3 regions of the Kitasatospora cineracea genome follow, and region 2 is predicted to be linked to each of the others. Evidence: predicted binding sites of a transcription regulator. Region 2 holds the regulator's gene; each other region holds the start of a gene.
The links. The regulator HrcA, encoded in region 2, represses chaperone genes, less so after heat shock. The targets are predictions, from matches to a motif close to TTNGCACTCNGNNNNNCNGAGTGCNAA.
Positions count from the first base shown of each region.

Region 1: groES (co-chaperone GroES) is a predicted target of HrcA. The motif match lies at 4,154-4,180, and genes of this name have one in related genera.
Region 3: groL (chaperonin GroEL) is a predicted target of HrcA. The motif match lies at 2,137-2,163, and genes of this name have one in related genera.

Region 1 covers NZ_RJVJ01000001.1:2,256,675-2,265,998, reverse strand. Annotated here, with positions in the region: gene EDD39_RS10530 (WhiB family transcriptional regulator) at 276-602, shown strand; gene EDD39_RS10525 (LysR family transcriptional regulator) at 688-1,689, opposite strand; gene groL (chaperonin GroEL) at 1,956-3,590, opposite strand; gene groES (co-chaperone GroES) at 3,705-4,010, opposite strand; gene EDD39_RS10510 (hypothetical protein) at 4,304-4,627, shown strand; gene EDD39_RS10505 (class I SAM-dependent methyltransferase) at 4,658-5,836, shown strand; gene EDD39_RS10500 (polysaccharide deacetylase family protein) at 5,812-6,696, opposite strand; gene EDD39_RS10495 (hypothetical protein) at 6,778-7,023, opposite strand; gene tsaD (tRNA (adenosine(37)-N6)-threonylcarbamoyltransferase complex transferase subunit TsaD) at 7,035-8,120, opposite strand; gene rimI (ribosomal protein S18-alanine N-acetyltransferase) at 8,113-8,592, opposite strand; gene tsaB (tRNA (adenosine(37)-N6)-threonylcarbamoyltransferase complex dimerization subunit type 1 TsaB) at 8,647-9,294, opposite strand.
Region 2 covers NZ_RJVJ01000001.1:2,846,002-2,855,325, reverse strand. Annotated here, with positions in the region: gene EDD39_RS13045 (S41 family peptidase) at 1-2,099, opposite strand, end outside; gene EDD39_RS13040 (16S rRNA (uracil(1498)-N(3))-methyltransferase) at 2,316-3,059, opposite strand; gene dnaJ (molecular chaperone DnaJ) at 3,177-4,316, opposite strand; gene hrcA (heat-inducible transcriptional repressor HrcA) at 4,398-5,471, opposite strand; gene htpX (zinc metalloprotease HtpX) at 5,774-6,694, shown strand; gene pspAB (PspA-associated protein PspAB) at 6,732-7,319, shown strand; gene EDD39_RS39515 (hypothetical protein) at 7,330-8,037, opposite strand; gene EDD39_RS13010 (DUF3097 domain-containing protein) at 8,113-8,958, shown strand; gene EDD39_RS13005 (hypothetical protein) at 8,930-9,274, opposite strand.
Region 3 covers NZ_RJVJ01000001.1:947,506-956,829, reverse strand. Annotated here, with positions in the region: gene thrC (threonine synthase) at 1-861, shown strand, start outside; gene EDD39_RS04160 (MoaD/ThiS family protein) at 904-1,182, shown strand; gene EDD39_RS04155 (cold-shock protein) at 1,765-1,971, shown strand; gene groL (chaperonin GroEL) at 2,284-3,906, shown strand; gene EDD39_RS04145 (Uma2 family endonuclease) at 4,091-4,672, shown strand; gene EDD39_RS04140 (hypothetical protein) at 4,695-5,054, shown strand; gene EDD39_RS04135 (HD domain-containing protein) at 5,160-5,789, opposite strand; gene EDD39_RS04130 (ABC transporter ATP-binding protein) at 5,948-6,649, shown strand; gene EDD39_RS04125 (FtsX-like permease family protein) at 6,646-9,324, shown strand, end outside.

The DNA.
Region 1 (9,324 bases), 590 kb from region 2:
GCTCGCGCGCGGTGCCCGCGCCGCGCACGCCCTCCGCGGAGGGTCCGCGCCCGGCCGGGCACCCGATCGGTGCAGCAATCGGGTTCAAACCTCTTGCCCCGTTTGTCCGTTTTTATAGCTTCTGTCAGGTCATTGACTGATTCGTCGGACTGTGGGTGACTTGTCCGTGTAGTTGGCTTAAGTCATATTTCCAGGTGTCCGTACCGGCCCCGTGCAGCCTCGCCGCAGCAGTCGCAGTCGAGCCGCCAGGTCCCGAGCCATGAAGGGAATGAGCCATGGCAGATTTCTCCCGCCTCCCCGGCCCCAACGCAGACCTCTGGGACTGGCAGCTCTCCGCCGCCTGCCGCGGCGTCGACAGCTCGCTGTTCTTCCACCCCGAGGGCGAGCGCGGCGCGGCCCGGACCTCCCGCGAGACGAGCGCCAAAGAGGTCTGCATGCGCTGCCCGGTCCGCACCCAGTGCGCGGCCCACGCCCTGGCCGTCCGCGAGCCGTACGGGGTCTGGGGCGGCATGACCGAGGACGAACGCGAGGAGCTGCTCGGCCGCTCCCGCAACCGCCTGGCCGAAGTCCCGCTGGCGATGCCGCAGACCATCCGCCGCTGAACCCCCGCCCCGCCGCGGCCGTCCCCGCCGCAGCGGCCCGCACCACGCGGACGCGTCGCCCGCCCGTCCCCGGCCGGCGCCGCGCTCAGCGGGCGGCGGCCGACGCCGCGAGCTGGTCCAGCATCAGCGCCACCGCCGGAACCTCCGCCAGGTCCGGCAGGGTCAGCGCCACCACCTCGCGCCGGGCCGGCTCGCCCGACGCCACCCGCACCGGCACCGCCGCCACCCCCGGGTGCCGCACCGACTCCAGCGCCAGCCCCGGCAGCACCGCCACCCCCAGGCCCGCGCCGACCAGGCCCACCACCGCCGGGTAGTCGTCGGTGGCGAACTCGATCGCCGGCGCGAAGCCCGCGTCCGTGCACAGCTCCACCAGGTGCCCCCGGCACTGCGGACAGCCCGCGATCCACTGCTCCCCCGCCAGCTCCGCCAGGTCCACCGGGTCGCCCTCGCCCCGGCCCGCCAGCGGGTGCCCGGCCGGCACCAGGCCCACCAGCGGGTCGTCCAGCAGCGGGCGCACCACCAGCTCCGTCCAGTCGTTCGCGGCCGCGGTCGCCGCCGCCTCCAGCGCCGCCTCGGCCCGCGCCTCGCGCAGCGTCGCGTGCGGGGACGGCAGGCTCAGCCCGCCCTGCGAGTCCGGGTAGCGGAACGCCAGCGCGACCTCGCACTCGCCGCCCCGCAGCATCGCCAGCGCCTGGGTCGGCTCCGCCTCCACCAGCGAGACCCGCACCCCCGGGTGCGCCGTCCGCACCTGTGCCACCGACCGCGGCACCAGCGTCGAACTCGCCGTCGGGAACGAGACCAGCCGCACCCGCCCGGCCCGCAGCCCGGCGATCGCCGCGACCTCCTCCTCGGCCGCCGACAGCCCCGCGAGGATCCCGTCCGCGTGCCGCAGCAGCACCCGTCCGGCCTCGCTCAACTGCATCTCCCGCCCCGACCGCACCACCAGCGGGGTGTCCACCGCCTTCTCCAGCGCCTTCATCTGCTGGCTCACCGCGGGCTGCGTGCACCCCAGTTCGCGCGCCGCGGCGGAGAACGACCCGGTCCGGGCGACGGCGTGCAGGACGCGGAGGTGGCGGGCTTCGATCACGCTTCAACTCTAGGGGAGCCGGAAAACCACAGGGTGCGAGAGCCTGCGGAAGCAGGGGCGCGGGGAACTGCGCGCCCGGCCCGGCACCGCGCCCGCAGCCGGCGACGTGCCTCCGGCCCCACCCGCCCCGCTCCACGCGAAGGGGCGCGAGGCCCTGGCGGTCCGAGCCCGGCACCACGAGAGTGCCCGGTCGGTCGCGCAGTTCCTCGCGCCCCTGCTTCCGCCTTCGCCGCCTCAGCGGCGGCCGGCGGCTAGCGGCCGGCGCTTCAGTGGCTGTGGCCGTGGCCGCCGTGCGAGTGGCCGTGGCCCGCCCCCTCGTCCTCTTCCTTCTTCTCCACCACGAGGGTCTCGGTGGTGAGCAGCAGGGAGGCGATGGAGGCGGCGTTCTCCAGGGCGGAGCGGGTGACCTTGACCGGGTCGATGACGCCGGCCTTGACCAGGTCGCCGTACTCGCCGGTGGCGGCGTTGTAGCCCTGGCCGGCCTCCAGCTCGGCGACCTTGGAGGTGATGACGTAGCCCTCGAGGCCGGCGTTCTGGGCGATCCAGCGCAGCGGCTCGGCGAGCGCCTTGCGGACGACGGCGACACCGGTGGCCTCGTCGCCGGACAGGCCGAGGCCGCCCTCCAGGACCTTCGCGGCGTGGACGAGCGAGGCGCCACCGCCGGCGACGATGCCCTCCTCGACCGCGGCGCGGGTCGCCGAGATGGCGTCCTCCAGGCGGTGCTTGCGCTCCTTGAGCTCGACCTCGGTGGCCGCGCCGACCTTGATCACGCAGACGCCGCCGGCCAGCTTGGCGAGGCGCTCCTGGAGCTTCTCGCGGTCCCAGTCGGAGTCGGTGTTGGCGATCTCGGCCTTGATCTGGGCGACCCGGCCCGCGACCTCGGCGGAGTCACCGGCGCCGTCGACCACGATGGTCTCGTCCTTGGTGACGGTGATCCGGCGGGCGGTGCCGAGCACCTCCAGGCCGACCTGGTCGAGCTTGAGGCCGACCTCCTCGGAGACGACCTGGCCGCCGGTGAGGGTGGCGATGTCGCCGAGGATCGCCTTGCGGCGGTCGCCGAAGCCGGGGGCCTTGACCGCGACCGCGTTGAAGGTGCCGCGGATCTTGTTGACCACCAGGGTGGAGAGGGCCTCGCCGTCGACGTCCTCGGCGATGATCAGCAGCGGGCGGGAGCCGCCGGCCTGCAGGACCTTCTCCAGCAGCGGCAGGAGCTCCTGGATGGAGGAGATCTTGCCCTGGTTGATCAGGACGTACGGCTCCTCCAGGACGGCTTCCTGGCGCTCCGCGTCGGTGACGAAGTACGGCGACAGGTAGCCCTTGTCGAACTGCATGCCCTCGGTGAACTCGAGCTCGACGCCGAAGGTGTTGGACTCCTCGACGGTGATCACACCGTCCTTGCCGACCTTGTCGATCGCCTCGGCGATCAGCTCGCCGACCTGGGCGTCCTGCGCGGAGAGGGAGGCGACGGCGGCGATGTCGTCCTTGCCCTCGATCTCGCGGGCCACCGAGAGGAGGTGCTCGGAGACGGCGGCGACGGCCTTGTCGATGCCCTTCTTCAGGGCGGCCGGGCCGGCGCCGGCGGCGACGTTGCGCAGGCCCTCGTTGACCAGGGCCTGGGCCAGCACGGTGGCGGTGGTGGTGCCGTCGCCCGCGACGTCGTTGGTCTTGGTGGCGACCTCCTTGACCAGCTGCGCGCCGAGGTTCTCGTACGGGTCGTCGAGCTCGACCTCGCGGGCGATGGTCACACCGTCGTTGGTGATGGTGGGGGCGCCGAACTTCTTGTCGATGACGACGTTGCGGCCCTTGGGGCCGATGGTCACCTTGACGGTGTCGGCCAGCTTGTTGACACCGCGCTCCAGCGAGCGGCGGGCGTCCTCGTCGAACTGCAGGGTCTTCGCCATGGTCCCGTTTCCTCAGGGGTAGGTCTGCGTACGTGGAGCAACAACCGCGCCCCGGGCCCCTGTCGGTGCGACACGGATCCGGGGCGGGCTGGGACGTCTTACTGCGCGGACGTCTTACTTCTCGATGATCGCGAGGACGTCGCGGGCCGAGAGGACGAGGTACTCCTCGCCCTGGTACTTCACCTCGGTGCCGCCGTACTTCGAGTACAGGACGATGTCACCGACGGCGACGTCGAGCGGCAGACGCTGGCCGTCCTCGAAGCGACCCGGGCCGACGGCCAGGACGACGCCCTCCTGGGGCTTCTCCTTGGCCGTGTCCGGGATCACCAGGCCGGAGGCGGTGGTGGTCTCGGCGTCGAGCGGCTGGACCACGATGCGGTCCTCGAGCGGCTTGATGGCAACCTTGCTGCTGGTGGTCACGTCCGAGCTCCCCTTCGGAGATTACGGGGTTGTCTAACAGGTAGGTGGCGACTTCTGCGCGCCCGCCGTCGCGGGGGTCGGACACGCTTCATCGCGTTAGCACTCTCCCTGGGGGGAGTGCCAGGAACGACCTTAGGACGCCGTTAGCACTCAGTCAACCAGAGTGCCAACGACGTCGTGTCGGATTCGCGCCCGCCGCCCGCCGCACGCCCCCCGGGAACGGGTACCCGAGCCGGGTGGAGCTGAGCCCGGGTACTCAGGTGGTGCACCAACGGCCCGGCCAGGATGGGCACATGACGACGATTCGACCGTCCGTGCGGCGGGACGCGTTCCACGCGGTGTGGCTGCTGGCCCTGGTGGTGCCGCTGCTGATGGCGGTCCCGTACCTGTTCGTGGTGGGCGTGTTCGGCCTGGCCGTGATGTCCGAGCCGGACGGGACCGGCGACGGGGCGGGCTCGGCGGTGGCGGCGTGCGGGCTGCTCCTGCTGCTGGCGGTGGCCGTGCCGGTGCTGGCGACGGCGCTGACCGCCCGGCGGGGGTACCGGATCGCGCCGCTCTCGCTGTGGACGGCGGGCCCGGTGCTGGCGGTGGCGCTGTCCTCGGTGGTCAGGCTCTGACCACCGGCGCCGGGCGGGGACAATGGCCCGGTGGAGATCGAGTCGTTCCGGGCGCTGCTGACCGAGCAGGGGCAGGCGCTGCTGGCCGAGTTGCGGGGGTTCACGGCGGCCGGGGAGCTGGCGCTGGCGACCAGGCTGCGGCGGGAGTACCCGGCGGAGCTGGTGCGGGCGGCGTTCGAGCAGGCCCGGCTGCGGCAGCGGGCGGAGGCGAAGTTCGGGGCGGACGCCGCTTCGATGTACTTCACCCAGCACGGGGTGGAGCAGGCCACCCGGCGGTCGGTCGCCGAGTGGCGGGCGGGCCGGTTCGCGGCGCTGGGGGTGAGGCGGCTGGCCGACCTGTGCTGCGGGATCGGCGGGGACGCCGTCGCGCTGGCCCGGGCCGGGATCGCGGTGCTGGCGGTCGACCGGGACGGGCTGACCTGCGAGGTGGCCCGGGCGAACGCGGCGGCGCTGGGCGTGGCCGACCTGGTGGAGGTCCGGCAGGCGGACGTCGCGGAGGTCGACACGGCGGGTTTCGACGCGGTGTTCACCGACCCGGCGCGGCGCACCTCGCGCGGCCGGGTGTTCGACCCCGAGGCGTACTCGCCGCCGCTGTCCTGGGCGGTGCGGGCGGCCCGCAGCGCCCCGTTCGGGGCGCTGAAGGTGGCGCCGGGCATCCCGCACGAGCTGGTGCCGGAGGGCGCCGAGGCGGAGTGGGTCTCGGACCGGGGCGAGGTGAAGGAGGCGGTGCTGTGGTTCGGCACGGACGCCGCCGAGCCGTACCGGGCGACGCTGCTGCCGGGCCCGCACTCGCTGTCCGGCGGCGCGCTGCCGGCCCCGCCGGTGGGCCCGGTGGGGCGCTACCTGTACGAGCCGGACGGGGCGGTGATCCGGGGCCGGATGGTCGCGGAGGTGGTGGCGGCGGTGAACGGGCGGCTGATCGACCCGATGATCGCCTACGTCACCTCGGACGAGCTGCGGCCGACCCCGTACGCGCAGGCGTACGAGCTGACCGACGTGCTGCCGTTCCAGGTGAAGCGGTTGAAGGCGCTGGTGAAGGAACGCCGGATCGGCACCCTGGTGGTGAAGAAGCGCGGGGCGTCGGTCGTCCCGGAGGAGCTGCGGCGGCAGGTGAAGCCGGCCGGGCCGAACGCGGTGACGGTGATCGTGGCCCGCACCGCGGCCGGCCCGGTGATGATGCTGGGTCAGCCGGCCGGCTTGGCGATGTAGTCGTCGAGGCGGGCGACGGTGAAGCCCTGTTCCCGGATCCGGGAGAGCAGTTCGCCGAACATCTGGGTCATGGTCTCGCCCTTGAGCTCGGACGGGCCGCGGAAGTGGGCGAGGATGATGTCGCCGTTCTTCAGCTTCTTGTCGGCGGCCTGGTACTGCATGTCGTGGATCTGCATGGACTCCCGCCACAGCACGACGGCGCGCGGCCCGCACTCCTGGACGGAGGTGTTCAGGGTGGGGGTGTTGGCGCCGTCGCCGTAGGGCGGGCGGAACAGGTACGGGGCGGTGCCGTACTGCTCGGTGAGGGCCGCCTGGTCGTCGCAGATCTGCGACTTCTGCTGGGCGGCGGTGAGCTTGCTCATCACCGGGTGGCTGACGGTGTGGTTCTGGATGCTGTTGCCGAGCGCCTGCAGCGGTTTGAAGTAGCCGTAGTTGCCCTTCACGATGTCCTTGGTCAGGAACATCGTGATCGGGACCTTGAGTTCGGTGAGCATCTCGACGAACTTCGGGTCCTTCTCGGCCCCGTCGTCGATGGTGATGAACACGACCTTGTCGGAGGTCGGGACTTCGCTGAACACCGGTACCTGGCCGGACTTGGTCAGCTTGACCGGGCGGTCGGCGGGCGGCGTGGGCGCCTTGGGCATCGGCTTGAGGCCCCACTTGGCCCAGGCGGCCTCGGGCACCGCGTCCTGGGCCGGGGAGGCGAACCCCCCGGCGGACGGCGAGCCGGCCGCGGAGGACGCCGCGGCGGGCCCGGCCGGGGCGGCGGACGACCCGGCCGGGGCCGGGTCGCTCCCGCAGCCGCTCGCCGCCAGCAGCACGGCCAGCGCGCCCGCCCCGTACCCGATCCGCTCCCGCATGCCCACCGGTGCCCCCGTCGCCTCTGCTGCCTCTACACGCGTGTCGATGTTCAGGACGCAGGCTACCGGTTCGGCGGTTGCCTACCCGGCATCCGTGCGGGTGAAGGTCCAGCGGTGCGCCGGGCGGGCCAGCAGCCCGGCGGGCGGCTCGGGCACCGGCTGCGGCTCGCCCGTCCACAGCGCGATCAGCAGCACCCGCTCGCCCGACGCGGTGAACAGCTCGACCCGCTCCAGGCCGGCCGCGCCGCGCACCGCGGGCAGCGCGGACTCCCGGGCCCAGGCGTGCAGTTCGGCGCCCCGGCCGTCCGCCGCCCGGGCCTCCCACATGGCCGCCAGGGTCACTTCAGGGCCTCGTGCGCGTGCGCGTGGAAGCTGCCGTGCTCGCCCGGGACGTGGGTCTCGGTGACCGGCAGCGAGGAGTCCGCCGACAGGTCGAAGGAGGACGGCGTGCGGCCCCGCCAGACCATCTCGGCGCCGAGCGCGGCCACCATCGCGCCGTTGTCGGTGCACAGGCCGGGCCGCGGCACCCGCAGCACGATGCCCGCCTTGTCGCAGCGCTGCTGGGCCATCTCGCGCAGCCGCGAGTTGGCGGCCACGCCGCCGCCGATCATCAAGTGGTCGACGTCGTTGTCCTTGCAGGCCCGGACGGCCTTGCGGGTCAGCACGTCGGTGACCGCCTCCTGGAAGGACGCGGCGACGTCCGCCACCGGCACCGGCTCGCCGGCCCGCCGCCTGGCCTCCACCCAGCGCGCCACGGCGGTCTTCAGGCCGGAGAACGAGAAGTCGTACGCCGGGTCCCCGGCGTTGTTCAGCCCGCGCGGGAAGGCGATCGCCTTCCCGTCGCCCTCCCGGGCCATCCGGTCCACCACCGGTCCGCCCGGGAAGCCCAGCCCGAGCACCCGCGCCACCTTGTCGAACGCCTCGCCCGCCGCGTCGTCGATGGTCGCGCCCAGCGGCCGCACGTCGGCGGTGATGTCGCCGCTGAGCAGCAGCGAGGAGTGCCCGCCGGAGACCAGCAGCGCCATCGTCGGCTCGGGCAGCCGGCCGTGCTCCAGCTGGTCCACGCAGATGTGCGAGGCCAGGTGGTTGACGCCGTACAGCGGCTTGTCCAGCGCCCACGCGTACGCCTTGGCGGCGCTGACGCCGACCAGCAGCGCGCCGGCCAGGCCGGGGCCCGCGGTGACGGCGATGCCGTCCAGGTCGCTCGCCTTCACCCCGGCGGTGTCCAGCGCCCGGCGGATGGTCGGGACCATCGCCTCCAGGTGCGCCCGGCTGGCGATCTCCGGGACGACGCCGCCGTAGCGGGCGTGGTCGTTGACGCTGGAGGCGACCGCGTCGGCCAGCAGGGTGGTGCCGCGGACGATGCCGACGCCGGTCTCGTCGCAGGAGGTCTCGATGCCGAGGACGAGGGGTTCGTCAGCCATTGTGATGATCCTTCAGGTCGCTTGCGTCGCTTGCCAGGTGGTCCAGACGCATCACCAGTGCGTCCACGTTGGCGGGCTGGTAGTAGCCCCGCCGGATCCCGACCGGCTCGAACCCGAACCGCTCGTACAACCGCTGCGCCCGGAGGTTGTCCACCCGCACCTCCAGCAGCAGCTCGGCGCAGCCGCGCCGGACCGACTCCTCGACCAGCTCGGTCAGCAGCAGCGTCCCGAGCCCCGCCCCCTGCCGGTCGGCGTCCACCGCGATGGTCTGCACGTCGCTGTCCGGCCCGACCGCCATCAGCCCGGCGTACCCGACGACCGCCCCGCCCCGGTCGACGGCCACCACGTAGTGCCGGCTCCCGCCGGGGAACGCCTCCGCCAGCTCCGACCAGTACATGCCCCGCGACCACGCGTCCTCGGGGAACAGCCGGTGCTCCAGCACCATGACGGCCTCGATGTCCCACCAGCGCATGGGCCGCAGCGCGTACTCAGCCACGCCGGCCGCCCGCCCGTCCGGGAGCGCCGGTCACGCCGGAAGCACCGCCTTGTAGCCCGCCGGGACCTGCGCGTCCGGCCGCCGCAGGTACAGCGGCGCGTTCGGCAGCAGCTCCCGGCCGGCGGCCAGCTCGCGGACCGCGAAGTCGGCCAGCGCGCCCGCCGAGACGTGCTCGGGGCCGCTCGCCGCGGGCAGTCCGTACAGCAGGGCGCCGGCGCCGACGGTCCGCTCGCCGGGGTCGGTCTCGGCCGGGCGGTCCACCGCGGGGCCGCCGGTCCGGGTGCCGTCCGCGGCGTAGGAGGCCCAGTAGACCTCCTTGCGCCGGGCGTCGGTGGCGACCGTGAACGCCCCCGTCAGGCCCTCGGTGCGGGCCTGGTGGGCGATCGCGTCGAGGGTGCAGACGCCGTGCACGGGCAGGCCGAGCGCGTCGCCGAGCGCGGCGGCGGTGACCAGGCCGACCCGCAGGCCGGTGTACGGGCCGGGGCCGACGCCGACCGCGAGGCCGGTCAGGTCGCGCTTGTCCGCTCCGGCGGCGCGCAGCACGGCCGCGATGGTGGGCAGCAGCAGTTCGCCGTGCCGGCGGGCGTCGACCTCGTAGGACTCGGCGAGCACCCGCTCTCCGTCGTGGACGGCGGCGGTGACGGCGGGGGTGGCGGTGTCGAAGGCGAGGAGGAGCACGGGTCCAAGGTTAGAGGGTCCGGCGCGGGG
Region 2 (9,324 bases):
CCGTTCAGGTCGGCGCGCCAGAAGTTGTCGCGCATCAGGCGGCCGTTCTCGTCGAACATCTGCCGCCACTCGGCGGCCGGGTCGACGGTGACCCGGACCCGGTCGAGGTCGACGTCCACCTCCTCGTCCTCGCCGGCCTTCTGGTCGGCGGGCACGATCCGCAGCGCGCCGCCGTCCAGCACGGCCAGCCGGGCGCCGTCACCGCTGACCGCGAACGCGTCGACGCCGCTGAGCAGTTCCTCCGCCCGGCGCTTCCTCAGGTCGAACCGCTCCAGCGCGGTGCGGGCCGGCTCGTCGTCCAACGAGGCCGCGCTGTCGCCGAGTTCGCCGCTGAACGGGTACCTGGTCCACAGCACCCCGTCCTTCGCCGCCCGCAGCACCCCGAACCGGCCGGCCTCCACCGGGAACGGCACGATCCGGTCGGCCAGCCCCTCCAGGTCGACCCGGGTGCCGGGCACCGCGTCCTTCTCGCCCTCCTTGGCGTCCTCCTCCTCGCCGCCGGCCGGCCGCCCGCCGCGCTGCGGGCCGAACGGCGACGGCGTGTCGGCGGCCAGCGTCAGCAGGTACGGGCGGGTGCCGCCAGGGAAGGACAGGTCGAAGGCGTGCTGGTCGTACACCGGGTCGAAGGTGCGCACCGACAGGAACGCCAGGTGCCGGCCGTCCGCGGTGAAGGCCGGCGAGTAGTCGTGGAAGCGCTGCGGGGTCGCCTCGCTGACGGTGCGCGAGGTCAGGTCGGCGAGCATGATCTGGCGCAGCGACCACGGGCCCAGCACCGGCTGCGACCAGGCCAGCCACGCCGAGTCCGGGCTGAACACCAGCCCGCTGACCTCGCCGTCGCCGCTGCGCGCCAGCTCGTTGACCGCGCCGTCGCTGAGCGCCACCAGCAGCACCCGGCCGTCGTGCGAGGCCACCGCGAGCTGCTTGCCGTCCGGCGAGACCGCCAGGCCGCGCACCCGGCCGAGCCGCCCGGCCGCCAGCCGCCGCCGCTCCGCGCCCAGCACCGCCGGGGCGTACTCCAGCGCGTCGTCGCCCTCCGCGTCGGTGACCCACACCGCGCCCTGCGCACCGTCCTCGCCCGGGACCACCCGGGCCAGCCTGCCCCGCACCCCGGGCGCCTCGTCCAGCACCCGGGCCGGGCCCTCCCGGTGGGTGACCCAGTGCACGGTGCCGCGCACCACCACGGCCGCGGCCCGGCCGGTGCGGTCCGGGGCGGCGGTCTCCACCTGCCCGGCGGCGGGCGTCGGGTGCGGCTGCCGCCGGGTGCGCGGCCCGGCCGGACGGACGTCCAGGCGGCGCGCCCCGGCACCGTCCAGGTCGTCCAGCAGCCACAGCTCGCCGGCGCTCTGCCAGATCACCCGGGTGCCGTCGGTGGACGCCTGCCGGGCGTAGAAGCCGTGCTCGGCCGGGCCGTGCGCGCGCAGGTCGGAACCGTCCGGGAGGCTGGAGTACAGCCGCCCGACCCCCTCGTGGTCGGACAGGAACGCGACCCGGTCACCGACCCACATCGGGCACTCCAACTGCCCGTCCAGGTCGGCGTGCAGGCGCTCGAACCGGCCGCCGCCGATCCACAGCTTCCCGGCCCGGCCGCCCCGGTAGCGCTTCCAGTGCGCGGCCTCCCGGTTGTGCGTCCCGAGCAGCACCCGCCCCCCGCCGGCCCCCGCCGGCACCGGCTCGAACGCCAGCGCGCCGATCGGCCCGTACGGCAGCCGCTCCGGCTCCCCGCCGTCCAACGGCAACGCGAACGCCCAGGTCCGCCGGATGGTCTCCTGCCCGGCGGCGGTGACGGCGATCGGCCGCCCGTCCGCGGTCCACCCCACCAGCGCGGTGAACGGATTCCCCCAGTACGTCAACCGCCTGGCCGGACCACCCTCCACCGGCCCGACGTGCACCTCCGGCGCCCCGTCCCGGGCCGACGTCCAAGCCAGCGACCCCCCGTCCGGCGAGAACCGCACCGCCCCCGAAGGCGCCTGGTCCGCCGTCACCCGCCAGGCCCGCCCGCCGTCCACGGGCGCCAGCCAGACGTCGTCCTCAGCCACGAAAGCCACGGCGTCACCGTGCAAGTGAGGGTGGCGCAGATACCCGCGCGTCGATTCCGTCATCCTGCCACCCTAGGCGGCGAACCTCACGGAACGTCAGAGAACTGCTGCGCCGGACCCTGCGGAACCGGGGGCGCGAGGAACTGCGCGGCCAGGCGAGCACGCACAGCCGGATCGCCCCGCAGGACAGCATGGTGCACCGTCCCGCGACCGCACCGACGTGCGACTCCCGCTGCGCGCAGTTCCCCGCGCCCCCGGTTTCGCACCGTCCCGCCCCGCCTACCCCCAGCGCCCCGTGCGGCCCAGCAGCAGCGCGCCGGCCGCGACGCCCGCCGTGGAGGTGCGCAGGACGGACGGGCCGAGCCGGTACGGCGCGGCGCCGGCCTCCGCGAAGGCGGCGATCTCGTCCGGGGAGACGCCCCCCTCGGGTCCGACCACCAGGACGATCTCGCCGTCGGCCGGCAGCGCGGCGGCGGCGAGCGGCAGCGAGCCCTCCTCGTGCAGGACGGCCGCGAAGCTCGCGGCCGCGAGCAGCGGCAGCAGCTGCCGGGTGGTCACCGCGTCCCGGACCTCCGGGAAGCGCAGTCGCCGCGACTGCTTGCCGGCCTCGCGCGCGGTGGCGCGCCACTTGGCCAGCGCCTTGGCGCCGCGTTCGCCCTTCCACTGGGTGATGCAGCGGGCGGCGGCCCAGGGCACGATCGCGTCGATGCCGGCTTCGGTCATGGTCTCGACGGCGAGTTCGCCGCGGTCGCCCTTGGGCAGGGCCTGGACGACGGTGATCCGGGGCGCGGGGGCGGGTTCCTCGCGGACGGCGGTGACCAGCACGTCGAGGGCGTCCTTGCCGTGCAGCGCGGCGACGGTGCCGTCCGCGCCGCGGCCGCGGCCGTCGGCGAGGGTGAGCGCCTCGCCGGGTTCCAGGCGCTTGACGGCGACGGCGTGCCGGCCTTCGGGGCCGTCGAGGCGGACGGTGGCGCCGGGGGCGGCCCCGGTCAGGTCGTCGACGACGAACACGGGTGCGGTCATCGGTGCAGCGGTCCTCTCAGCAGGAGCCCGGTCGGAGCCGGAGCCCGTCGAAAAGCCGGCCGGGAACGGCGGGGGCGCGCAGCCCCTGCACCGTTCCCGGCCCGGGTCGTTCGGGTCTCACCGGCCGTTGAAGGCGTCCTTCAGCCGGGAGAACAGGCCCTGCTGGCCGGGCGCGAACTGCCCGGAGGGACGCTCCTCGCCGCGCAGCACGGCGAGCCGGCGCAGCAGCTCCTCCTGCTCCGGGTCGAGCTTGGTGGGCGTCTGCACCTCGACGTGCACTATCAGGTCGCCCCGGCCGCCGCCGCGCAGGTGGGTGATGCCGCGGCCGTGCAGCGGGATCGACTGGCCGGACTGGGTGCCGGGCCGGATGTCGACCTCCTCGAGGCCGTCGAGGGTCTGCAGCGGCACCTGGGTGCCGAGCGAGGCGGCGGTCATCGGGATGGTGACGGTGCAGTGCAGGTCGTCGCCGCGCCGCTGGAAGGTCGGGTGGCTGGTCTCGGCGATCTCGACGTACAGGTCGCCGGCGGGGCCGCCGCCGGGGCCGACCTCGCCCTCGCCGGCCAGCTGGATCCGGGTGCCGTTGTCGACGCCGGCCGGGATCTTGACGGTGAGGGTGCGGCGGGCGCGGACCCGGCCGTCGCCGGCGCACTCCGGGCACGGGGTGGGGACGACGGTGCCGAAGCCCTGGCACTGCGGGCAGGGGCGGGAGGTCATGACCTGGCCCAGGAAGGACCGGGTGACCTGGGAGACCTCGCCCTTGCCGCGGCACATGTCGCAGGTCTGCGCGGAGGTGCCGGGCGCGGCGCCCTCGCCGTTGCAGGTGGTGCAGGTGACGGCGGTGTCGACCTGGAGTTCCTTGGTGGTGCCGAACGCGGCCTCCTCCAGGGTGATCTCCAGCCGGATCATGGCGTCCTGGCCGCGGCGGGTGCGCGAGCGCGGGCCGCGCTGGCCGGTCGCGGCGCCGAAGAAGGCGTCCATGATGTCGGAGAAGCCGAACCCGGCCGCGCCCGCGCCGAAGCCGCCCGCGCCGCCGCCGTTGGGCGACAGCGGGTCGCCGCCGAGGTCGTAGACCTGCCGCTTCTGCGGGTCGGAGAGGACCTCGTAGGCGGCGTTGATCTCCTTGAACCGCTCCTGCGTCTTCGGGTCCGGGTTCACGTCCGGGTGCAGCTCACGGGCGAGGCGCCGGAACGCCTTCTTGATCTCGTCCTGCCCCGCGTCGCGTCGGACGCCGAGTACCGCGTAGTAGTCCGTGGCCACCAAATGCTCCGGTTTGTTCCGCCTCTAGAAGTGCCTGCGACAGCACGCTGCTTGTTGCGCCGTTCCGCTGCGGCCGCCCCGCTACGACTCCGCCAGGATCTGGCCGACGTACCGTGCCACCGCGCGCACCGCCCCCATTGTGCCCGGGTAATCCATCCGGGTCGGACCGATCACTCCCAGCTTTGCCACGCTCTGGTCGCCCGAACCGTAACCGACCGAGACCACCGACGTGGAATTGAGCCCCTCGTAGGCGATCTCGTGGCCGATCCGGACCGTCATCGCCGAGTCCGCCGTCTCACCCAGCAGGCGCAACAGCACCACCTGCTCCTCCAGGGCCTCCAGGACCGGCCGGATGGTGAGCGGGAAATCATGGCCGAAACGCGTCAGGTTGGCGGTGCCCGCCAGCATGATGCGTTCCTCGTTCTGTTCGGCCAGCGCCTCGAACAGGACCGCCAGCACGGTGCTGACCGCGGGCCGGTCGGCGGGCTCGAAGCCGGCCGGCAGGTCCTCCAGGACGGTCGGCACCTCGGGCAGCCGGCAGCCGCCCGCCATCCCGTTGAGCTTGGCCCGCAGCTCCCCGAGCAGCGCCTCGCCGACCGGGGCCGGGCAGTCGACCATCCGCTGCTCGACCCGGCCGGTGTTGGTGATCAGCACCAGCATCAGCTTGGTCGGGGTGAGCGACACCAGTTCGATGTGCCGCACCGTGGAGCGGGTCAGCGACGGGTACTGGACCACCGCGACCTGCCGGGTCAGCTGGGCGAGCAGCCGCACCGTCCGGGCCACCACGTCGTCCAGGTCGACGGCGCCCTCCAGGAAGTGCCGGATCGCCCGGCGCTCGGGGGCGGTCATCGGCTTGACCTCGGCGAGCCGGTCGACGAACAGCCGGTAGCCCTTGTCGGTGGGGATCCGGCCCGCACTGGTGTGCGGCTGGTGGATGTACCCCTCCTCCTCCAGCGCGGACATGTCGTTGCGGACCGTGGCCGGGGAGACGCCGAGGTTGTGCCGCTCCACCAGGGCCTTGGACCCGACCGGCTCCTCGGTGCCCACGTAGTCCTGGACGATCGCCCGGAGCACCGCGAGGCGCCGCTCGTCGAGCGGTCGGACCGGCGGGCGCGTGTCGATCAGTCGGCCGTCGGGCTTGCCGTCCTCGGGCATGGGGCACGCACCTCCGTCGTCGTCCGTTGACCCGGTGTCTGACCCGGCCTGGCACTCAACTGGGCAGAGTGCCAGAACCGTACGTGCCAGTGTACGGCCCGGGCCTGACGGCAGGAACGGTCCACCCACGTGATCCTCGACCGAAGCGCCCGCGGCCCGCCCCGCGCGTGTCGCTTTCCCACCGAATTCCCATCGTTTCGGATGGTGCCCGCGGGGCCACCCGGTGGCAGCATCGAAGGCGAGCGGGACGGACGGCCGCGGCGGCGCGGTCCGGACCGCGCGACGCACGAGGAGGAGCAGCGATGTCGGCGCCACAGCACTCCCGGTTCACCCCCGACCGCGGCCTGACCGGCCGGATGGTCACCACCATGTTCCTGATCGGGCTGGTCTACGTCGGCTTCACCGGCCTGCTGATCGTGCTGCTGCGCGGCGCCTGGCCGCTGGTGGTGCTGATCTCCGGCGGCCTGTTCGTCGCCCAGTTCTGGTTCTCCGACAAGATCACCGAGCGGGCGATGGGCGCCCACCGGGTCACCCCCGAGCAGTACCCGCAGCTGCACGGCGCGGTCGACCGGCTCTGCGCGCTGGCCGACATGCCCAAACCCCGGGTCGCGGTCGCCGACAACGACATGCCCAACGCCTTCGCCACCGGCCGCAACCCGCAGAACGCGGTGGTCTGCGTGACCACCGGCCTGCTGCGCCGGCTCGAACCGGAGGAACTGGAGGGCGTGCTGGCCCACGAGCTGTCGCACGTCGCGCACCGGGACGTCGCGGTGATGACGGTGGCCGGGTTCCTCGGCGTGCTGGCCGGCGCGATGACCAGGATCGCCTTCTACAGCGGGATGATGGGCGGCGGCAACCGCAACAGCAACGACCAGAACGCGGCGATCGCCATGGTGCTGATCCCGCTGGCCTCGATGGTGGTGTACGCGATCAGCTTCCTGCTGACCAGGCTGCTCTCCCGCTACCGCGAACTGGCCGCCGACCGCGCCGCCGCCCAGCTGACCGGCCGGCCCGCCGCGCTGGCCTCGGCGCTGACCAAGGTGACCGGGCAGATCGGCGCCATCCCCACCAAGGACCTGCGGCAGGCCCAGCCGTACAACGCCTTCTACTTCGCCCCGGCGCTGAGCGCCAAGGAGACCGCGTCCCGGCTGCTGTCCACCCACCCGTCGCTGGAGCAGCGGCTGGCCCAGCTGCGGAAGGTCTCCGACGAACTCGGGCACTGACCCCGCCACCACCGACCACCAGTGAGGAGCCTTCCGCGTGGGATTCCTGGACGCCCTGTTCGGCCGGACCAAGCCCGTGAAGCCCGACCTCGACCAGCTGTTCGGCATCCCGTCGGCGGCGCTCACCCTGCAGGCCGCCAAGGGGTTCACCCCGACCGGCCTCGGCTCGGTGTGCTTCGCCGCGGTCGAGGGCGCCGCCTTCACCGAGGTCCAGCAGCAGGTGAAGGCGCTGCTGGACGCGGACACCGGGCGCGGCGGCGTCCCCGTCGAGGCCTCCCGGGACGCCTACGGGTACTCCTGGCTGCTGGCCCGGCACACCCCGGACGAACTGCCCGACCTGGTCAACGACCTGCACGCGGTCAACAGCGAGCTGGAGGCCAACGGCTTCGGCCCGCAGCTGCTCTGCTCGCTGGTCGCCTTCCGGGACGCCGAGGGCCGCTCGCTGGCCCTGGTGTACCTGTACAAGCGCGGCACCTTCTACCCGATGTGCAAGGTCGCCGGGCAGGAGAAGCGGGACAACCCGCTGGAGATCGAGGTCTCCAACCTGCTCCGCAACGACCTGCGGGTCGAGTCGGACCTGTCCCGCTGGTTCCCGGTCTGGGGCGCCCCGGGCATCGAGGACTGAGCACCCGGCTTCATTCCCCGGCCGCGTCCCGGTAGGCGGCGACCGCCGCCCCGAGCACCACCGGCAGCTCCGCCGACTCCTGCTCGCCGCCGCTCTCCCGCACCACCAGCAGCACGTCGCCGCTGCGCACCACCGCGGTCCGGTCGATCCAGGTCGGACCGCCGCCGCCGGTCGCCCGCCGGGTGACCCTCAGCAGCAGCCCGTCCCCCAGCGGTTCGACGGCCACCGTCCGCTCGCTCCCGGTCCCGGCGACCACCGCGGTACCGGCCGCGGCGCAGCGCAGCGCGGCGGCCCGGAGGTCGGCCAGCACCCGGCCGGCCCGCCCCGGCGGGTAGCGCTCCAGCGACTCCCGGCCCGACCAGCCCCGGTCCCGGCCGCCCGCCGGGACGCGCTCCAGCCCCACCCCGACGTCCTCCAGCGGCGGGGCGTGCCGGGTCAGGAAGGAACCGGTGTCGAACTCCCCGCAGTCCACCGCCACCAGCGGCCCCGGACCCGCCCCGCCCCCCGGCGCCCCGGTCGTGGTCAGGCCCGCCGCCCCCGCCCGCAGCACGTACCCCGGCGGCAGCCGCTCCGCACTCAGCAGCAGGTCCCGCAGCCGCCCCGGCCGCTGCTCCCCGCCCCGCCCCGCGCACCCGCCCCCGCCCAGCACCACCACGACGGCCACCGCCCCCGCCGCCCACCCCCGCCCGCGCACCGATCCCCCGTTCGCCGTGCCCACCCCGCAATATCCCACGCACCGGCCGGGGACGGCGGCACCGGTTGACGGGCCGTCGGCTTCCGTAGACTGCCGCCCATGCGGAGCAGGGAGTACGGGCCGGATCTGACCCCGCCGTGGAAGCGGCAGCAGGCGGCGCCGGAGGTGGCGGCGGAGCGGGACCTGGTGGTGGAGGAGGCGGCGACCGGGTTCTGCGGGGCGGTGGTGCGCTGCGAGCGGACCGCGGAGGGGTTCACCGTCACGTTGGAGGACCGGTTCGGCAAGCACCGGGTGTTCCCGCTGGTGCCGCGCGGGTTCCTGCTGGAGGGACGGGTGGTGACGCTGGTGCGGCCCGTCGCCGCGGCTCCGGCGCCGCCGCGCGGGCCGGGGCGCACCGCGTCGGGGTCGGTCGCGGTGCCGGGGGCCCGGGCCCGGGTGGCGCGGGAGTCGCGGATCTACGTCGAGGGCCGGCACGACGCCGAGCTGGTCGAGCGGGTCTGGGGCGACGACCTGCGGGTCGAGGGCGTGGTGGTGGAGTACCTGGAGGGCGTGGACGACCTGCCCGCCATCGTCGACTCCTTCGCCCCCGGCCCCGGCCGCCGACTGGGCGTGCTGGTCGACCACCTGCTGCCCGGCACCAAGGAGCACCGGATCGCCGAGCGGGTGACCGGCGACCACGTGCTGGTCGTCGGCCACCCGTACGTGGACGTCTGGCAGGCCGTCAAGCCGTCCGCCCTGGGCATCCCCGCCTGGCCCGCGGTGCCGCGCGGCGAGGTCTGGAAGGAGGGGGTGTGCCGCCGGCTGGGCTGGCCGGTGGACACCCCCGCGGCCTGGCGGCGGATCCTCGCCGCGGTCGACGGCTGGAAGGACCTGGAGCCGGAACTGCTCGGCCGGGTCGAGGAGTTGATCGACTTCGTCACGCTGCCCGGCGCGGACGGATCCTGAGCCGCCGGGGCGGGCTCGGGCCGGCCGGGATCCTGCTGGGGCCGATCCGCTCCGCGGCGTGGTCGCCCGGTTCGCTCCGGACCGCGGCCGGGGCCCGCGACGGCTGGTCGGGGGCGTCCGGGCAGCGGTCGTCGGCGGTGCCCTGCACGTGCTTGAGCCCGGCCGCCTTCACGCCGTGCCCCTGCAGCTCGGCGACCGTGCCGAACAGCCCGGCCGGGTCGCGCAGTTCGAGCAGGAAGGTGCCGTCGGACTCCTCGGTGACCGCGTAGGCCGCGTTGCCGCCGTGCCCGCCGCCGAGCACGGCGGGCAGCACCACGGCGGTGGCCGTCGGCGGCCTCCCGGGCGGCGACGAAGATGTCGGCGGCC
Region 3 (9,324 bases), 1.9 Mb from region 2:
ACCACGCTGTCCTGCTCCTCCACCGGCAACCTGGCCGGCGCGGTGGGCGCCGCGGCCGCCCGGGCCGGCTTCAAGTCCTGCGTGTTCATCCCGCACGACCTGGAGCAGGGCAAGGTCGTGATGGCCGGCGTGTACGGCGGCGAGCTGGTCGGCATCGACGGCAACTACGACGACGTGAACCGCTTCTGCTCCGAGCTGATCGGCGACCCGGCCGGCGAGGGCTGGGGCTTCGTGAACGTCAACCTGCGCCCGTACTACGGCGAGGGCTCCAAGACCCTGGCGTTCGAGATCTGCGAGCAGCTCGGCTGGCGGCTGCCCGACCAGATCGTCATCCCGATCGCCTCCGGCTCCCAGCTCACCAAGATCGACAAGGGTCTGCAGGAGCTGATCAAGCTCGGCCTGGTCGAGGACAAGCCGTACAAGATCTTCGGCGCCCAGGCCGAGGGCTGCTCCCCGGTCTCGGCCGCCTTCAAGGCCGGCCGCGACGTGATCAAGCCGGTCAAGCCGGACACCATCGCCAAGTCGCTGGCGATCGGCAACCCGGCCGACGGCCCGTACGTGCTGGACATCGCCCGCCGCACCGGCGGCGCGGTCGAGGACGTCACCGACGCCGAGGTGGTCGAGGCGATCAAGCTGCTCGCCCGCACCGAGGGGATCTTCGCCGAGACCGCGGGCGGCGTGACCGTCGGCGTGCTGAAGAAGCTGGTCGAGACCGGCCTGCTGGACCCGTCCAAGGAGACCGTGGCCATCAACACCGGCGACGGCCTCAAGACCCTCGACGCGGTCGCCGACGCCGGCATGACCGCCGTGATCCGCCCGACGCTGGAGTCCTTCCGCGCCGCCGGCCTCGCCACCGCCTGACACCCAGCCGCAGGACACCCCCCACGCCCCGAGGAGCACCGCATGAGCGCCACCGTCCGCATCCCGACCATCCTGCGCACCTACACCGGCGGCGCCGCCGAGGTGACCGCCGAGGGCGCGACCCTGTCCGCCGTCATCGCGGACCTGGAGGCGAACCACACCGGCATCGCCGCCCGCCTGCTGGACGACACCGGCAAGCTGCGCCGCTTCGTCAACGTGTACGTGAACGACGACGACGTGCGCTTCGCCGAGGGCCTGGAGACCGAGATCAAGGACGGCGCCTCGGTGTCGATCATTCCGGCGGTGGCCGGCGGCTGCTGAACCGCCCGCATTCCCGCAGCCGCCGTTCGGTCCGGAATTCCCTTTTCCGGACCGGGCGGCGGCCCGCTGCGTGCCGGGGCCGGCGGCCCGGTTACCTGCGGTTTTCCGGTGCGGCGGGCCGCCGGAATTCCGACGGGATCGGGGGAGTAGAGTTCCGGTCAGGTCCGTTCCCCTCCACGGCCCGGTTCAATCCTCGTTTTCCGCACCGCGCTCCGCCCGTGCAGAACCCGTTCCGCCCCCGCTTCCGCCTCGCTTCCGTTCCGCGCGCTGAGACGTCCGCCGGGGAGCTTTCCGCCTGTTCTGTCAGGCCGCCGTCAGAATTGTTTCGTCGTTTTGCGGCAACGCGTCCGTTATGTCCCGTGGCAATTGTCGACGGATGCGCCTTTCGTTCCGAAATATCCCCCGCCGGGCGACGGGGTTCCCCGCAAATTGGGCCTGTTGCAGAGGGCGCATATCCGGATACATTCAGCCGCGACAGAGGCTGCGCCGTACGGGGGGGAGTCCCCAGGCCGGTCTTCCAGACCTCCGGGTCCGCGTCCTGCGGATCTCTGAAGGGCCAGCACAGCACAAGGGGAGTTCGGAATGGCTCAGGGCACCGTCAAGTGGTTCAACGCCGAGAAGGGCTACGGCTTCATCGCGGTCGACGGTGGAGCGGACGTGTTCGTCCACTACAGCGCGATCCAGATGGACGGCTACCGCACCCTGGAAGAGGGCCAGCGGGTCGAGTTCGAGATCTCGCAGGGTCAGAAGGGTCCGCAGGCCGACATGGTCCGCGCCGCCGGCGCCTGACGGCCCCGGCGGACCGCCACGCACCGAAACCCGCAGGCCCGCCCCGACGCGACGCGTCCGGGGCGGGCCTGCGGGCTTTCCGGGCGGCCCGCGGGTTGCCCGGCGGCCGGTCGGCGGGGCCCCGATGGGCTTGCACTCGCCACCCCAGAGTGCTAATCATTGGCGTTAGCACTCACCGTGTGAGAGTGACAAACGGACCGGGCCGGTGAGGCCCCGGAAGCGGTAGGGGAAGGGACCCCCGCTCTCCTGGGCCGTCCGTCGCGGGCACCCCTTGGTCCGAGCAGTCGACCGTGTCCCGGAGGACCACTTCTGATGGCCAAGATCATCGCCTTTGACGAGGAAGCCCGCCGCGGCCTTGAGCGTGGCATGAACCAGCTTGCCGACGCCGTGAAGGTCACGCTCGGCCCCAAGGGTCGCAACGTCGTCCTGGAGAAGAAGTGGGGCGCCCCCACGATCACCAACGACGGTGTCTCCATCGCCAAGGAGATCGAGCTCGAGGACCCGTACGAGAAGATCGGCGCCGAGCTGGTCAAGGAGGTCGCCAAGAAGACCGACGACGTCGCGGGTGACGGCACCACCACCGCCACCGTGCTCGCCCAGGCGCTCGTCCGCGAGGGTCTGCGCAACGTCGCCGCCGGCGCCAACCCGATGGCCCTCAAGCGCGGCATCGAGAAGGCCGTCGCCGCCGTCTCCGACCAGCTGCTGGCCCAGGCCAAGGACGTGGAGACCAAGGAGCAGATCGCCTCCACCGCCTCCATCTCGGCCGCCGACACCCAGATCGGCGAGCTCATCGCCGAGGCCATGGACAAGGTCGGCAAGGAAGGCGTCATCACCGTCGAGGAGAGCAACACCTTCGGCCTGGAGCTCGAGCTCACCGAGGGCATGCGCTTCGACAAGGGCTACATCTCCGCCTACTTCGCCACCGACCTGGAGCGCATGGAGGCGAGCTTCGAGGACCCGTACATCCTCATCGCCAACTCCAAGATCTCCTCGGTCAAGGACCTCCTCCCGCTGCTGGAGAAGGTCATGCAGAGCGGCAAGCCGCTCGTCATCATCGCCGAGGACGTCGAGGGCGAGGCCCTCTCGACCCTGGTCGTGAACAAGATCCGCGGCACCTTCAAGTCCGTCGCCGTCAAGGCCCCGGGCTTCGGCGACCGCCGCAAGGCCATGCTCGGCGACATCGCCATCCTGACCGGCGGCACCGTGATCTCCGAGGAGGTCGGCCTCAAGCTCGAGAACGCCGGCGTCGACCTGCTGGGCACCGCCCGCAAGGTCGTCATCACCAAGGACGAGACCACCATCGTCGACGGCGGCGGCGACAGCGACCAGGTCGCCGGCCGGGTCAACCAGATCCGCGCCGAGATCGAGAACTCCGACTCGGACTACGACCGCGAGAAGCTCCAGGAGCGCCTCGCCAAGCTGGCCGGCGGCGTGGCCGTCATCAAGGCCGGCGCGGCCACCGAGGTCGAGCTCAAGGAGCGCAAGCACCGCATCGAGGACGCGGTGCGCAACGCCAAGGCCGCCGTCGAGGAGGGCATCGTCGCCGGTGGCGGCGTCGCCCTGCTGCAGGCCGGTGTCGCGTTCGACAAGCTGGAGCTGGAGGGCGACGAGGCCACCGGTGCCAACATCGTCCGCGTGGCCCTGGAGGCCCCGATCAAGCAGATCGCGACCAACGCCGGCCTCGAGGGCGGCGTCGTGGTCGAGAAGGTCCGCAACCTGCCCGCCGGCCACGGCCTGAACGCCGCGACCAACGAGTACGTCGACCTGGTCGCCTCCGGCATCATCGACCCGGCCAAGGTCACCCGCTCCGCCCTGCAGAACGCCGCCTCCATCGCGGCGCTGTTCCTCACCACCGAGGCCGTCATCGCCGACAAGCCGGAGAAGGCCGCCGCGGCCGCCGGCGGCGGCATGCCGGGCGGTGACATGGACTTCTGATCCCCCGGGATCCGACGTTCCACGCGTTCGCTCGTGAGGGCGGCCTCCTTCGGGAGGCCGCCCTCGCGGCGTTCTCGCCCGGGTCACCCCTTCGTGGGACGCTGGGGCCATGGACGGTTTCGGCGGCTTCGGGCCCGACTGCCTTGAGGGCGAACAGCGTCATGAGGAAGAGGGGAGGCCGACGATGGCGGTCATGGCGGTCGAGTCGGACCAGCAGTGGTCCTACCTGCTGGACACCTGGCGGGAGCTGGACGCCCCCGAGGGCTGGCGCACCGAGATCGAGGGAGGCCGGATCCAGTTGGTGCCACCGCCGGGCAAGCCGCACAACTTCATCGCCGGAAAGGTCCATCGCGCCCTGGTTCGGCACCTGCCGGACGAGATCGGCGTCTACCAGACCCTCGGGACGCAGATCGCCGGGCTGGAGAAGCTCTACATCCCCGATCTGGTGGTCGTTGATGCCGCACTCCTCACCGGAGAAGAGGACGATCCGATCGACGCGTCGGACGTCCTGCTGGCCGTCGAGATCACCTCGCGCAGCACGGCCCGGCAGGACCGGACGGAGAAGCTCTGGGGCTACGCGCACGCGCCCGTCCCGCTGTACCTGCTGGTCGACCGCTTCGACCGGCCCGGGCCGACGGTGACGCTCTACTCGGAGCCCTCCGACGGGGCCTACGGGCAGAGCGTGCGGGTGCCGTTCGGGAAGCCGGTCGAGCTGCCCGAGCCGTTCGGGATCACGTTGGACACCACGGGCTTCCCGCTGCCGTAGCGGAGTGCGGGACAATGGGCGGATGGCCAGTTCCGACATCGAAGCCGCCCTGCACAGCGCGCGGGCGCTGATCCTCGCCGACCTCACCGCCCGGGACGTCGCCGATGCGGCGATCGTCTCGCTGGTGGAGGACGCCGTCACCCATCGCCGCTGGTGGCTCGAACAGTGGCCGGACGGGCGGGAGTTCGTGCTCGGACTGGTGGCGCAGGACGTGCAGGACGCGCTGCTGGAGTCGTACGGGCGCTGGCCGCTGTGCACCGACTGCGCGGAGCGGGAGGACGATCCGCACGCGCTGGGGGTGGAGCCGGAGCTGGGGCCCGATCCGCACTGGGTGTGCGGCAAGCGCGGCGTGGTGGTCGCCCCCGTCGGCGGTCTGGCGTGATCCTGGTCGATCCCCCCGGACCGGCCCGGCCACGGCAAGTGGTGGCCCGGCTGACCGCGGCGGGGCTCCGGGTGCGGAAGGCGCGGAAGGTCTGAGGGGCCGGGGTCAGGCTTCCAGGGCGGCCAGTTCGGCGTGCATGTTGGTGCGGGCCCGGGCGTCGTAGCGGGCGTGGGCCTCGGGGGTGCGGTAGAGGGCGGGCAGGGCGAGCAGTTGGCGCAGGACCGCGGCGCGGCCCTCGCGGAAGGCGTCCGGCGGGACGAAGGAGTACTCGGCGCGGACGGCGGCGGCGTAGGCGGCGTACTGCTCGGGCGGGCCGCCGAGGACGGCGAGGTCGGCGTCGCAGAGCACCTCGCCGTTGCGGTCGCCGGGGGCGGGGTGGTGGTCGGTGGTGAGCCGGACCAGGCGGTCGGTCTCGTGGACCAGGGGTTCGGGCAGGCCGGCCTCGCGCAGGGCGCGGCAGGCGAGGGCGGCGCTGCGCTCCTCGTTCTCGGAGCGGTCGGGCCGGTAGACGGCGTCGTGGAACCAGGCGGCGAGCCGGACGGCGTCGGGGTCGTCGGCGTGGGCGGCGAGTTCGTCGATCCGGTCGAGGACGGCCTCTAGGTGGGCGGTGGTGTGGTAGCGGCGCTGCGGCTCGGCCCAGCGGGCGAGCAGGTCGCGGGCGTAGGGCTCGGGGTCGGCGGTGGCGCCGCAGCGGGTGAGCAGGTCGTGCCAGCGCGCGGACAGCGATGCGGTCATGGCGGCCATTGTGCTCCTAGGGCTCTCCCGGTTGCGGTGGGCGGGTGTGATCCAGCCTATATGTAGTTCACCGACTTATGACGCAGACTTGAGTCATCGCCGTCCGGCGGCTATACATACTCGGTATGCAAGACGTTCCGCTGTTCCGAGGGGGAGCCATGACCGGATCGAACGCGCAGGCCGTACTGCGCCTGGAGGGAGTCGGCCGGGTGCACGGCCGGGGCGCGGCCGAGGTGCACGCGCTGCACCCGATCGACCTGGAGGTGCGGGCCGGGGAGTTCCTGGCCGTGATGGGCCCGTCCGGCTCCGGCAAGTCCACGCTGCTCGCGCTGGCCGGCGGCCTGGACCGCCCCTCCAGCGGGCGGGTGCTGGTGGAGGGCGCACCGCTGGAGGGGTTGAGCCGGGCGAAGCTGGCCGACGTGCGCCGCCGCTCGGTGGGCTACGTGTTCCAGTCGTACAACCTGATCCCGTCCCTGACGGCCGCGGAGAACATCGCGCTGCCACGGGAGTTGGAGGGCGTGTCGGCCCGCACCGCCCGCGCCGAGGCGCGCGAGGTGCTCGCCGAACTGGGCATCGGCGAACTCGCCGACCGCTTCCCGGAGGACATGTCCGGCGGCCAGCAGCAGCGGGTCGCCATCGGCCGGGCGCTCTCCGGCGACCGGCGGCTGGTGCTGGCCGACGAGCCGACCGGCGCGCTGGACTCGGCCACCGGCGACGCGGTGCTGGAGGTGCTGCGGGCCCGCTGCGACGCCGGGGCCGCCGTCATGATGGTCACCCACGACGCGACCCACGCGGCCTGGGCGGACCGGGTGGTCTTCCTGCGCGACGGCCGGATCACCGAAGAGGCGGTGCGCCGGTGAGCGCCCTGCGGGCGGTGCTGCGGATCGCGCGCCGCGACGCCTGGCGGGCCAAGGGCCGCAGCGCCCTGGTCGCCGCGATGATCGCGCTGCCGGTGCTCGGTGCGACCGGCGTGGACGTGGTGCACCGCAGCGGCCAACTCACCGCCGCCGAACGCTCCGACCGGCTGATGGGCCGGGCCGACGCCCTGGTCGGCGCGTACGACCCGGGCCGGACGATCGAGCAGGCGGTGTTCCCCGCCGACGGGGTCCGCACCCTGCAGCGCTCCGACGCCGCGCCGACCCCCGAGCAGCAGCGCGCCGCGAGCACCGAACCCGCCGACCTGCTCGGCGCGCTGCTGCCGCCCGGCAGCGTCCTGACCCCGGCCCGCACCGGACCGGTCGCCGCCGTGCAGACCAAGGACGGCCTGGCCCCCGTCGACACCTTCGAGGCCGACCTGACCGGGCGGCTCTGGCAGGGCCGGATCGACCTGGTCGGCGGCCGGGCCCCGGCCGCCCCGCACGAGGCCGCCGCCACCCGGGCCTTCCTGACCACCACCGGCCTGCGGATCGGCGACACCGTCACCGTCCGCGGCCTGGAGTCCACCCCGTTCACCCTGACCGGCACCGTCGAGCACCCCGGCGACCTGGGCGCCTCCGAACTCGTCGCCCGCCCGGGCGAGTTGTACCGGCAGCTGGACGAGGCGCAGGTCGCCGCCGGGCTCGCCCCGCAGACCCCGTCCGCCGAGCAGGCCGCCACCCGGAAGGCCGCCTGGCTGGTCACCCTGCCCGCCGGGGCCGGACTCGGCTGGGAGCAGGTGCGCCAACTCAACTCCTACGGCTACACCCTGACCAGCCGCCAGGTCGCCGCCCACCCGCCCGCCGAGGCACTGGAGCGGCAGGAGGCCGTCGGCGCCGCGGACGAACGCGAACGCACCCTGATGACCGCCGCCACCACCGCCGCCATGGCGCTGCTGGAGGTCGCCCTGCTGGCCGGACCGGCGTTCGCCGTCGGCGCCCGCCGGGCCCGCCGCCAACTCGCCCTGCTGGGCGCGGCCGGCGGCCGCCCCGGACACGTGCGGGCCGTGGTGCTCGGCGGCGGCCTGGTGCTCGGCGCGGTCGGCGCGGCGGCCGGCAGCGTGCTCGGCGCCACCCTGGTGGCCGTGCTGCGCCCCTGGCTGGAGGAGTGGGGCGGCAGCCGGTTCGGGCAGCTGACGCTGCGTCCGACCGAACTGCTGCTGATCGCCGCCGTCGGCGTCGCCACCGCCCTGCTGGCCGCCCTGCTGCCCGCCCTGCAGGCCGGCCGCCGCGAGGTGCTGGCCGGACTGACCGACCACGACCCGGTGCGCCGCACCTCCCGCTGGACGCCGCTGCTGGGCCTGGCCGCCGTGCTGGCCGGCGCCGCGCTGGCGCTGTACGGGGCGGTGGCCGGCCAGGTCGCGGGCCCGCCGGTACTGGCCGGGCTGAGCACGCGCTCGCTGTCCGTGCTGGGCGGCGCGGTCCTCGCCGAACTCGGCCTGCTGCTGTTCACCCCGCTGCTGATCGCCCTGCTCGGCCGGCTCTCCGGCCGGCTGCCGGTCGGCCCCCGGCTGGCCCTGCGCGACGCCGCCCGGCACCGCTCCCGCACCGCGCCCGCGGTGGCCGCCGTGCTCGCCGCCGTGGCCGGCGCGGTCGCGGTCGGCGTGCACGCGTCCGGCGCCGAGGTCCAGGACCGGGCCGCCTACCGGATGGAACAGCCCGCCGGCGCCGTCCGCCTGGTCCTGAACGGCAACGAGAAGGCGATGCCGCAACTGCGCGCCGCCCTGCCTCAGGACCTGCCCGACCTCGGCGAGCGCGCCGACCTCTACCAGGCCGCGTACGTGTTCTGCGACAACTGCTGGGGCCGGGTGTACGCCAAGGGCGGGACCGCCCGCTACGGGACGGGCGACGCCACCAGCCCCCTGGTGGTCGGCGACGCCGCCGTGCTGCACAACCTGCTGGCGCTGCGCGACCAGCGCGCCGACGACGCGCTGCTCGCCGGGAAGGCCGTGGTCACCGACCCCGCCTACCTGCACGACGGCCAGGCCGTGCTGACGATGCAGGGCGCCGGCGGCCAGGTGAAGGAGCAGCGGATCGACGCGGTGCTGGTCGAGCGCCCGGCCGGACAGCGCTACGCGCCGATGGTGGTCGCCCCCGACGCGATCCGCGCCCTGGGCCTGACCGTCCAGCCCGCCGGGGCGGTCTGGCTGCCCGCCGCGCCGGTCGACAAGCGGGCCGAGCAGCGCGGCGCGGCCACCGTCGCCCGGCTCGCCCCGCGCGCCGAGTTCGGGGTGGAGCGCGGCTTCAAGCCGAAGGACAGCACCGTCCGGATCGCGCTCAGCGGCTTCGCCGCCCTGGTGGTGCTCGGCGCGGCCGTGGTCTCCACCGCGCTGGCCGCCGCCGACGCCCGCCGCGAACGCGCCCTGCTCTCCGCGATCGGCGCCCGCCCCCGCACCCGGCGCACCGTCGCCGGACTGCAGGCCGGACTGATCGCCCTGCTCGGCGCGCTGCTCGGCACCGCCAGCGGCTTCGTCCCGGCGTTCGCCCTGCTGCGCTCCCGGGCCGCCGGGGTGCCGGGCGGACCCGCCGTGAGCCTGGCCGACGCCCCGTGGGGGACCATCGCGCTGCTCGCCCTGGGCCTGCCGCTGCTGGCCGGCCTGCTCGGCGCGCTGCGCCGGGAC